2 regions of the Mesorhizobium sp. M6A.T.Cr.TU.017.01.1.1 genome follow, and region 2 is predicted to be linked to the other one. Evidence: riboswitches for the same ligand, from Rfam matches in the RefSeq annotation. Region 2 holds a riboswitch; the other holds the start of a gene.
The links. Region 2 has a riboswitch for S-adenosylmethionine ahead of EOB36_RS21450 (O-succinylhomoserine sulfhydrylase). Riboswitches for the same ligand answer to the same signal wherever they lie in the genome.

Region 1 (5,644 bases), on a different contig from region 2:
GTCAGGGCAAGTTCATCGCGTCCGACGGCGTCCAGATCGCCTCGGGCATGGCTTCGAGCGCGGCCTGCGCCGCGCGCCGCCTCGGCGCGGACGTATCGCTGTGGGCGAGCGCGGGGGACGACTCCGTCGGCGATCAGCTGGTCGCCGGGATCGAGGCCGAGGGCGTCGATTGCAGCTTTGTCCGGCGCGTCAGCGGCGCGCGGTCGGCACTGTCGGCCATCTTGGTCGACACGCATGGCGAGCGCATCATCGTTCCTTTCTATGACAAGCTCGCCCAGGCCGACCCCGAGGCGCTCCCCACCCAAGATCTCACCGCATTCGACGCCGTCCTGGTCGACGTGCGCTGGCCGGGCGCAGCAGCTGTGGCGCTGGCGGCGGCGCGCGCAATCGGCCGTCCGGCCATACTGGACGCCGACACCGCGCCACGGGACGTGCTGGAACGTCTGTTTCCGCTGGCCTCGCACGTCGTCGCGTCGGAGCCGGCAGCGTTCATCCTCTGCGGCGAGGAGCAAGGCCCGCAAAGGGCCTGTGAAGCGCTGGCCAGACGCATCGATGCATTTGTCGCGGTGACGGGCGGCGCTGCGGGAAGCTGGTGGTTCGACCGCTCGGCGGGTTCCGTGCGCCATGTCGCGGCGCCAAGGATCAAGGCAGTGGATACGCTTGCCGCCGGCGACGTATTTCACGGCGCCTTTGCCGTCGGGCTGGCGGAGGCGATGCCGATCGAACGGACATTACGCTTTGCCAGCGCCGCCGCCGCGCTCAAATGCCTGCGCTTCGGCGGCAGGCTGGGCGCGCCGGACAGGGCCGAGACGCTGGCCATGATGGCGGCTCACTGGCCGGCGGACTAACGGCCTGGCGGTCGAGACAGGCTACTGCTTTGCGGGATGCTCGACCGCCTGGCGGCCAAAGTCCGGTACGTCGATGTCCTGGCCGGCCTCGATGATCGAGCGGCGGACGGCGCGGGTGCGGGTGAACAGGTCGAACAGCTTTTCGCCGTCGCCCCAGCGGATCGCCCGCTGTAGCGAGGCCAGATCTTCCGAGAACCGCGCCAGCATTTCGAGGATGGCATCCTTGTTGTGCAGGCAGACATCCCGCCACATGGTCGGGTCGGAAGCGGCAAGGCGCGTGAAGTCGCGAAAGCCGGAGGCCGAATATTTGATGACCTCGGATTTCGTCACCGACTCCAGGTCGTCGGCGGTGCCGACGATGTTGTAGGCGATGATGTGCGGCAGATGCGAGACGATGGCCAGTGTCATGTCGTGATGCTGGGGATCCATCGTGTCGATGTTGGAGCCGCAGCGGCGCCAGAATTCCGAGAGTCTTTCCAGCGCCTCGGGATCCGTGCCGGGCAACGGCGTGAAAATGCACCAGCGGTTCTCGAACAGTTCGGCAAAGCCGGCGTCCGGGCCCGATTTTTCAGTGCCGGCCAACGGATGGCCGGGGATGAAATGCACGCCATCAGGCACATGCGGCTCGACCTGCGCGATGACCGATGCCTTGGTCGAGCCGACATCGGTGAGGATGGCGCCCTGCTTTAGCGCCGGTGCGATTTCCTCGGCGACCTCGCCCGAAGAGCCGACCGGCACCGAAACGATAACCAGGTCGGCATCGCGGACCGCCTCTTTCGCGTCCATCGTGTAGGAGGAGCCGAGGCCGAGTTCGCTTGCCCGCGCCAGCGTCGTTTCGCTGCGTGTCGAGATGGCGACGTGGCGGGCCAGACCCTCGCGGTGGATGACGCGGGCCAGCGACGAGCCGATCAGGCCGATGCCGACCAGCGCGATCTTTTCGAACATCGGTGATGTCATTGTTTCAGCTTTTCGGGGGTTTCAGCTTTTCAGAAATGTCGTGAGTGCGGCGACAACGCCGCGATTGGCCTCTTCGGTGCCGATGCTCATGCGCAGTGCATTCGGGAAGCCGTAGCCGGAGACGCGCCGCAAAATGTAGCCGCGCGCGGAGAGGTAATCGTCCGCAGCTGCCGCCGAATGTTTTTTGTCCTCGGGAAAATGGATGAGGACGAAATTGCCGACGCTCGGCGTCACCCGTAGCCCGAGCTTGGTCAATTCCTCGCTCACCCATGACAGCCAGGTCTCGTTATGCGCCACGCTGCGCTCGACATGGGCACGATCGCGGATCGCTGCAATGCCGGCCTCGATCGCCGTCGCGTTGACGTTGAAGGGACCCCGCACGCGGTTGATCGCGTCGATGATATGCATCGGCGCGTACATCCAGCCAATCCGCGCGCCGCCGAGGCCGAGCTTTGAGAAGGTGCGGGTCATGACCACGTTTTCCGCGCCAGCCACCAGTTCGACGCCGGCTTCATAGTCGTTGCGGCGGACATATTCGGCATAGGCGCCATCCAGCACCAGAAGCACGTTTCGAGGCAGGCCGGCATGCAGGCGGCGCACCTCCTGGAACGGCAAATAGGTGCCGGTCGGGTTGTTGGGATTGGCGAGGAAGATGATCCTGGTGCGCGGCGTCACCGCAGCGAGGATCGCATCGACGTCGGCGCGCTCATTGGTTTCCTGGACCGACACCGGGACAGCACCTGCCGACTGGATGTAGATCTTGTAGACCATGAAGGCGTGTTCGGTGATGACAGCTTCATCGCCGGGCGCGAGGTAGGTCTGCGCAAGCAGGCCCAGAATCTCATCGGAGCCGTTGGAACAGACGATGTTCGCAGGGTTGAGGCCATGCACCTCGGCGATCGCCTCCCGCAGGCGCCTGGCGGTGCCATCGGGATATATGTCGAGTTTGGCCGCGACGTCACGCGCGGCTTCTATCGCCTTCGGCGAGGGGCCGAGCGGGTTCTCGTTTGACGACAATTTATGGACCTTGGCAACGCCGGCCGGCGCCGTGCTTTTGCCCGGCACATAGGCTTCGATGTCCATGATCCCCGCGCGGGGCGTTGGACGTGCCTGATCCGATGCCTGGTTCATATTGCAAAAATCCGTCGAGAACGCTTCCGCCTGGGGAAGCCGCAGCGGAAATACAAGCCGTGGCCTGGAATGTCGAGAGGCGGCTATCATGGGTGAACGACTGGCAGGGGTGAGCGACTGGCCGTTGACGCCGAGGCGCGCCGGTCCTAGAAGAAAGGCGAAATCCCGTGGTGATTTGGCCGGTCGGCTTGCAGCCACGTTAAACAACTCGCTAAAGGGCCGTTTGCATCCTGTAACCGGCTTTGCGAAGGCGATGCCGGTTTTTTTGTTGTCCGTAGCCGGCCGGACAATCGCATCGACCCGAAAATCGGTATCGATTTTCGGAAAAGCGCGATGGGTTGATGTAAGAGGATGCGATGGTCGCGCTGCGCACTAAAAGAACCAACAACGAGGCCGACGAGCCGTCGAGCCCGGTGTTGCGTTTCGGTGCCGACAAGCCGCTCAAGCTCGACGCCGGCACGCTGCTGTCACCGTTCCAGATTGCCTACAAGACCTACGGCACGCTCAACGACGCCCGCTCCAACGCCATCCTCGTCTGCCATGCGCTGACCGGCGACCAGCATGTCGCCAGCACCAATCCGGTGACCAGCAAGCCGGGCTGGTGGGAGGTGCTGATCGGCCCCGGCAAGATCATCGACACCAGCCGCTTCTTCGTCATCTGCTCAAACGTCATCGGCGGCTGCCTCGGCTCCACCGGCCCCGCCTCGACCAATCCCGCCACCGGCAAGCCCTACGGGCTCGACCTGCCGATCATCACCATCCGCGACATGGTGCGGGCGCAGTTGATGCTGGTCGACCATTTCGGCATCGAAAAACTGTTCTCGGTGCTCGGCGGCTCGATGGGCGGCATGCAGGTGCTGCAATGGGCGTCGAGCTACCCGGAGCGCGTTTTCTCGGCACTGCCGATCGCCACCGGCGCGCGCCATTCCTCGCAGAACATCGCCTTCCACGAGGTCGGCCGCCAGGCGGTGATGGCCGACCCGGAGTGGCATGGCGGCAAATATTTCGAACAGGGCAAGCGCCCGGAAAAGGGACTGGCTGTGGCGCGCATGGCCGCTCACATCACCTATCTGTCGGAGGCCGCCCTGCACCGGAAATTCGGCCGCAACCTGCAGGATCGTGAAGCGCTCACCTTCGGTTTCGACGCGGACTTCCAGATCGAGAGCTATCTGCGCCATCAGGGCATGACCTTCGTCGACCGCTTCGACGCCAACTCCTATCTCTACATGACCCGGGCGATGGACTATTTCGACCTCGCCGCCGACCACGGCGGCCGGCTCGCCGACGCCTTTGCCGGCACCAAGACCCGCTTCTGCCTGGTCTCCTTCACCAGCGACTGGCTGTTCCCGACTGAGGAGAGCCGCTCGGTCGTTCACGCGCTGAACGCCGCCGGCGCCTCGGTGTCCTTCGTCGAGATCGAGACCGATCGCGGCCACGACGCCTTCCTGCTCGACGAGCCGGAGCTGTTTGCCGCCATCAACGGCTTCATCGCCTCGGCGGCCCGCGCCAGGGGGCTCAGCGCATGATCCCTGAAAATTGCAGCCCTTCCGGACCGGCATCATGCGCCAGGCATTCGCGCATGACCCCGAAAAGTTGCAGACTTTTCGGATCAGGATCATGCGCTAACCAAAAGGCACGATCATGAGTGTCAACCACGCCCAGCGCGTCGACCTCGAAGTCGTCGCCGGTCTCATCCCGGCGCAGGCGCGGGTGCTAGACGTCGGCTCCGGTGATGGTCTGCTGCTCGAATTGCTGCAGGCGACGAAGCAGGTCGACGGCCGCGGGATGGAACTGTCGCAACGCGGCGTCAACGAATGCGTGGCGCGCGGCCTGTCCGTCATCCAGGGCGACGCCGACAAGGACCTCAAATTCTATCCCGACAAGGGTTTTGATTTCGTCGTCCTGTCGCAGACCTTGCAGGCCACCCGCAACCCGAAGCTGGTGCTCGACGAATTGCTCAGGATCGGCAAGCACGCCATCGTCTCCTTCCCCAATTTCGGCCACTGGCGGGTGCGCCTTTCGCTGTTCCTCGACGGGCGGATGCCGGTGACCAAGGACCTGCCCTATTCCTGGTACGACACGCCCAACATCCATTTCTGCACCATCCGCGACTTCGTCAATCTCTGCGATGAGCTCGGCGCAACGGTGGAAAAGGCAACCGCGCTCGACGCCAATGGCCAGAAAATCGGTCTGTCGATGCCGTGGTGGTTCTGGAATTTCTTTGGCCAGCAAGCGGTATTCTTGCTGAGACGATGACGGCCGCATTTCATCCTATCCGAGCACGTCGGTGGCCTTGTGCGGGTGCTGGACGCCGTCGACCAGGACCACATCGGACTGGGAATTCTCGGTGCGCAGGGGCAATATCTCCTGATAGGCGGGCGACTGGTACCATCCGCGCGCATGCTGCATGTCCGGAAATTCGATGATTACGAGGTGCCCCGGCCAGGTGTTTTCAACCACTTCCACCTCGCTGCCATGCACAATATAGCGCCCGCTAAACGGCTCCAGCGTTGCATCGATTTTCTGCAAATATTCGACAATCTGCGGCCCTAACGTGACTTGGCGCATATGGGCAACGGCGTAAGCGGTCATGGCTGAGATCCTTGCTGATCGAAGCCAACAATAGGCGGCTTCACGAACGACAATTGCCTATGCGCCCTACGGTGGTCGATTACCTCTGAAGTTATAAGAATGCATACAGGACCAAC
Region 2 (5,644 bases):
TCCTGCCGCAATCGCCCGAACGCATGCGCGTGCCCGACCTTCCGGGCGGCGACGGCGATCCGCGTGAGGAGATCCACGATCCGGCCGACAATTCCTGGCAGGAACTGCTGGCGTTGCTTGGAACGATCGAGCCGACGGAGATGATCGATCCGACGATCGGCGCCGAGCGCTTGCTTTACCGGCTGTTCCACGAGCACGGCGTCCATGTCTTCGGCGGCGTGCCGGTCGCCGACCAGTGCTCATGCTCCAAGGAGAAGATCCGCGGCATCCTCGAAGGCTTCTCCGCCGACGAGATCAGGGACAGCACCGAGGATGGCGGCATTCACGTCGCCTGCGAATTCTGCTCGAAGCAATATGACTTCGATCCGGCGGAGTTCGGCTCGGCACAGTAAAGTGGATAGCGTTGGCGCTGCCCCTCACCCTCACCCTCTCCCCATAAGGACGGGGAGAGGGGGGCGCTGGAGCTTGTCCCTTCTCCCCGTCCTTTACGGGGAGAAGGTGCCGGCAGGCGGATGAGGGGCGGCGCGAACGGCCGATGCTTTCTCTCTCAGTTCACCGTCCGCCGTGTGCCCGGCAAGTCGAGCGAAAAGGCGGGGATGGCGATATCAAACGTCTCGCCCCGCTTGTTGCGCATCGTGTAGTGGCCGACCATGATGCCGGACGGCGTCGAGAGCGGGCAGCCGGATGTATATTGATAACTGTCGCCGGGGTTGAGTTCGGGCTGGTCGCCGACAACACCGGCGCCGCGCACTTCCTCGACCCGGCCGGTGCCGTCGGTGATGTGCCAGTAGCGTGACAGAAGCTGCACGAATTCATCCGACTGATTGTCGATGGTGACCTGGTAGCCCCAGACATAGCGGTTCTCCGACGGATCGGAGCGATCCTCCAGATAGAACGGCCTGACCTGTACTTCGATGTTGCGCGTAACGGCGCTGTACATAGACTACTCCACAATATGTAGACGGAACTTTCGACGCTCTCCGTGGTTTGGTCAACCGGGTGCTTTCTGGCGTTGTCCGACTCCTTTGAGCGCAGCTGCCGAAGAACAATGTCATTTAAGTGACACATGACAATGATGGTGTGCAGGGCCGGGCGACTCAGCATTCTGTCGAACTGTTGAAAACGGCTTCCATGCGGCCGGTTTTTCTGGAGTGACCAGATATCGATGGAACTGACAGTCACAGCCGCCTTGCTTTCCACAGCTCTGCTCCTTGTCAATCTCGCCAGCATCCTGCTCGCTTCGTTGAAGCTGAAGCGGCCTGGCAGGATCGCGCCGCCAGCCGGCAAGGCGCCTGCGGTGTCGATCGTCGTGCCGTCGCGCGGCGTCGAGCCGTTTGCCGAGGAAACGCTCGAGCGCGTCTTCTCGCTCGACTGGCCGCGCTATGAGCTCATCTTCTGCGTCGCCCATGCCGACGACCCGGTGGTCAGGCCGATCACCGATGCGATCGCCCGCTTTCCGGCCGTGCCGGCCCGGCTGCTCGTCGGCGACGACCGCATCAGCGGCAATCCGAAACTCAACAATTGTGTGAAGGGCTGGGAGGCCGCGCGCCACCGCTGGGTCATCCTTGCCGATTCCAACGTCCTGATGCCGAGGGACTATGTCCAGCATCTGATGGCGACGTGGCGGCCCGACACCGGCCTTGTCTGCTCGACGCCGATCGGCTCGCGGCCGGACGGGTTCTGGGCGGAGGTCGAATGCGCATTCCTCAACACCCTACAGGCGCGCTGGCAATATGCCGGCGAGGTGATCGGCCTCGGTTTTGCCCAGGGCAAGAGCATGTTGTGGGACAAGCCCATGCTCGACGCCAATGGCGGCATCCGTGCGCTTGCCGCCGAGATCGCCGAGGACGCCGCCGCGACCAAGCTGGTCAACGGGCTCGGACTGCGCGTCAATCTCGTCGCCTCGCCCTTTGAGCAGCCGCTCGGTTTGCGCACTCTCGGCGAAATCTGGTCGCGCCAGGCCCGCTGGGCACGCCTGCGCCGCGTCACCTTCCCCCTGTTCTTCGCGCCCGAGATACTGATCGGCGCGGCGATGCCGCTGGCGCTTGCGCTGATTGCGGCGGCCAGCGCCGGCTTCAGCCTGTCGGCAACCGCCATCGCCGTGCTGGTAGTCGCGTATTTGCCGGAATGCGCTCTCGCCTCGGCTAAGGGCTGGCACCTGTCGCTGCGCATGATCCCGGCGATGGTTGCGCGGGACGTGATGCTTCCCGCCATTTGGGCGCGAGGCTGGCTCAGCGGTGCCGTCGACTGGCGCGGCAACACGATGACCATCCACACCAGCGCCGCTGCGGAATTGGAAGAGACCCCGTCGGGCGCCTGACAGCGCCTGCTTTTGACGATGCGAGCAAAGCCGCTCCAGTGCGTATCCCTATCTGGCGGCTTTCAATGCCTGCTCGATGTCTTCGAGCAGGTCGTCGGCGTCCTCCAGGCCGACAGACAGCCTGAGCGTGCCTGGCCCGATGCCGAGTTCGGCGCGCGCCTCGTCGCTCAGATTCTTGTGCGTCGTCGTCGCCGGGTGAGTGATCAGGCTCTTGGCGTCGCCGAGATTGTTGGAGATCAGCACGATATCGAGCGCGTTCTGGAAGGCGAAGGCCGCCTGCTTGCCGCCCTTGACGTCGAGGCAGATCAGCGTCGAGCCGCCCGACATCTGCTTTTTGACGATCGCCGCCTGCGGGTGGTCGGCGCGGCCCGGATAAATGACACGGGCAATCTCTGATCGCTCGGCAAGGAAATCTGCGATCCGGCCGGCACTTTCCGTCTGCTGGCGCACGCGCAGCGGCAGCGTCTCCAGGCCCTTCAGCAGCGTCCAGGCGTTGAAGGGCGACAGGCTCGGACCGGTGTGGCGGAAATAGTCGTGCAGGTTCTCATCGATCCACTTCTTGTCCGACAGGATGACGCCGCCGAGGCAGCGGCCCTGGCCGTCGATGTGCTTGGTCGCCGAATAGACGACGATATGGGCGCCGAGCTGCAAGGGCTGCTGCTGCAACGGCGTGGCAAAGACATTGTCGACGATCAGCCGCGCGCCGATCGAATTGGCAAGCGAGGCAACGGCTGCGATGTCGACGACTTCCAGCGTCGGATTGGTTGGGCTTTCAAGAAAGAACAGCTTGGTGTTCGGCCTGACCGCCTTTTCCCAATTGGCGATTTCGGTGCCGTCGACCAGCGTCGCCTCGATGCCGTATTTCGGCGCCAGCGTCTCGACCACCCAGCGGCAGGAGCCAAACAGCGCGCGCGCCGCCACGATATGATCGCCGGCCTTGGCGCTGCACAAAAGTGCTGCGGTGACCGCCGCCATGCCGGATGCTGTGGCGCGTGCATCTTCGGCACCTTCCAGTGCGCACATGCGCTTCTCGAACATGTCGACCGTCGGGTTGGCATAGCGCGAATAGATGAAGCCCGGTTCCTCGCCCTTGAAGCGCGCTTCCGCCGCCTGCGCGGTGTCGTAGACATAGCCCTGGGTGAGGTACATCGCCTCGGAGGTCTCGCCGAAGCCGGAACGCAAGGTCCCGCTATGCACGAGTGCTGTCTGAGGTTTCCAGTTGCGCTTCTTGCTTGTCATCACTTTTGTTCCAGACACAAAAAAACCGGTCGCGAAAGTCGCAACCGGTCCATACGGCCTTGCGGCCCGACGGTCCTTTAGCGACTTGTTTAACGTGGCTGCAAGCCGACCGGCCAAATCACCACGGGATAACGACCCTTTAGACCCGCGCCGCGCTTGCGTCAATTGCCGGCATGATTAAGAGGTTTGTACCAGCAGGTTCCGCGGCAAGAACCTGCGGCAAACGATACGTTGCCCGGCCTTCGAGCGGAGCCAGACTTTGCGGCAGACAGGCATTCTTCCCGATCAGAATATTTCGGCGCTGTTCCAGTCGGGCGCGCTGACGTCGCTACGCGCGCTCGATGCCGACCAGATCCAGCCGGCCAGTCTCGACCTCAGGCTTGGCGACAAGGCCTGGCGGGTGCGCGCCTCCTTCCTGCCCGGCCCGAACCACAGCGTCGCTGAAAAACTCGACCGCCTGAAGCTGCACGAAATCAATCTCGCCGACGGCGCGGTGCTGGAGACGGGCTGCGTCTATATCGTGCCGCTGCTGGAGAGCCTGGCGCTTCCGGCAAACATTTCGGCCTCGGCCAACCCGAAGAGCTCGACCGGACGGCTCGACATCTTCACCCGCGTGATGACCGATCGCGGCCACGAGTTCGACAAGATCGCTGCCGGTTACAACGGCCCGCTCTATCTGGAAGTCAGCCCGCGCACCTTTCCGATCGTCGTCCGCACCGGCTCGCGGCTGTCGCAGATCAGGTTCCGCACCGGCAATGCGCTTTTGTCTGAAAGCGAGCTCAACGACTTGCACCGCGCCGAGACGCTCGTCGCCACCGAGCCACCGAACATTTCCGGCGGCGGCATCGCGCTGTCGATCGATCTCGATGGCGATAAGGATGGCCTGGTCGGTTACCGCGGCAAGCACCACACCGGCCTGGTCGATGTCGACAAGCGCGCCGCACAGGATGTTGTCGACTTCTGGGAGCCGCTCTACAAGAGCGGTGCCGGCGAATTGGTGCTCGATCCGGACGAATTCTATATCCTCGTCAGCCAGGAGGCGGTGCATGTGCCGCCGCTCTACGCCGCCGAGATGACGCCCTTCGATCCGCTGGTCGGCGAATTCCGTGTCCACTATGCCGGTTTCTTCGATCCGGGCTTTGGCCATTCGGCGGCCGGCGGCACCGGCAGCAGGGCGGTGCTCGAAGTGCGCAGCCACGAAGTGCCGTTCATCCTCGACCACGGTCAGATCGTCGGACGGCTGGTCTACGAGCACATGCTGAAGCGGCCGCAGGCGCTCTACGGCACAGATCTCGGCTCGAACTATCAGGCACAGGGCCTGAAACTGTCCAAGCATTTCCGCGCCGCGCGCTGATCGCCCATCACGATCAGACCGCGCTTGCCTGAACCCTGCGCGTCGTGCTTGGCTGTGCCCAGCCGTCAGGGTGGCTCTGAACCAAGGGAACAAAAAAATGCAGATTTCAAGATGGATCGCATCGGCAGCAACAGCCGCCATGCTGGTGATATCAGCCGGGTCCTTTTCGGCGCAAGCACAGGAAAAATTGAAGATCGCCACCGAAGGCGCCTATCCGCCGTTCAACACCATCACCGCGGATGGCAAGCTCGTCGGCTTCGATATCGACATCGCCGAGGCGCTTTGCGCTCAGATGAAGGTCGAATGCGAACTTGTCACGCAGGACTGGGACGGCATGATTCCGGCGCTCCAGGCTAGAAAGTTCGACGCCATCGTCGCGTCCATGAGCATCACCGAAGAGCGCAAGAAGCAGGTCTCCTTCACCAACAAATACTATACGACGCCGCTTTCGCTGGTGGCCTTGAAAGACAGCGATATTGCCTCGACCGAACCCGCCGCACTCGCCGGCAAGACGGTCGGCGCCCAGGCTTCGACCACCCAGGCCGACTATGCCCAGGATGTCTATGGCAAGGCCGGTGCCGAGGCGAAGCTCTATCCGACCCAGGAGGAGGCGGTTACCGACCTGATGAACGGCCGCCTCGATGCCGTCCTTTCAGACAAGTTCGTGCTGATGGACTGGATGAAGAAGTCGAGCGACGGCTGCTGCAAGATGGTCGGCGACGTCAAGGGCA

Region 1: it holds a riboswitch for S-adenosylmethionine, as region 2 does, so the genes downstream of both, EOB36_RS17985 (homoserine O-acetyltransferase) here and EOB36_RS21450 (O-succinylhomoserine sulfhydrylase) in region 2, are expected to answer to the same signal.

Annotation. Positions count from the first base shown of each region.
Region 1 covers NZ_RZTA01000053.1:19,778-25,421, reverse strand. The annotation lists gene EOB36_RS18000 (sugar kinase) at 1-848, shown strand, start outside; gene EOB36_RS17995 (prephenate/arogenate dehydrogenase family protein) at 870-1,805, opposite strand; gene hisC (histidinol-phosphate transaminase) at 1,827-2,936, opposite strand; SAM riboswitch at 3,094-3,171, shown strand; gene EOB36_RS17985 (homoserine O-acetyltransferase) at 3,293-4,462, shown strand; gene metW (methionine biosynthesis protein MetW) at 4,578-5,192, shown strand; gene EOB36_RS17975 (DUF1330 domain-containing protein) at 5,208-5,528, opposite strand.
Region 2 covers NZ_RZTA01000071.1:25,271-30,914, forward strand. The annotation lists gene EOB36_RS21435 (Hsp33 family molecular chaperone) at 1-392, shown strand, start outside; gene apaG (Co2+/Mg2+ efflux protein ApaG) at 548-940, opposite strand; gene EOB36_RS21445 (ceramide glucosyltransferase) at 1,166-2,320, shown strand; gene EOB36_RS21450 (O-succinylhomoserine sulfhydrylase) at 2,369-3,559, opposite strand; SAM riboswitch at 3,617-3,694, opposite strand; gene EOB36_RS21455 (2'-deoxycytidine 5'-triphosphate deaminase) at 3,819-4,913, shown strand; gene EOB36_RS21460 (ABC transporter substrate-binding protein) at 5,011-5,644, shown strand, end outside.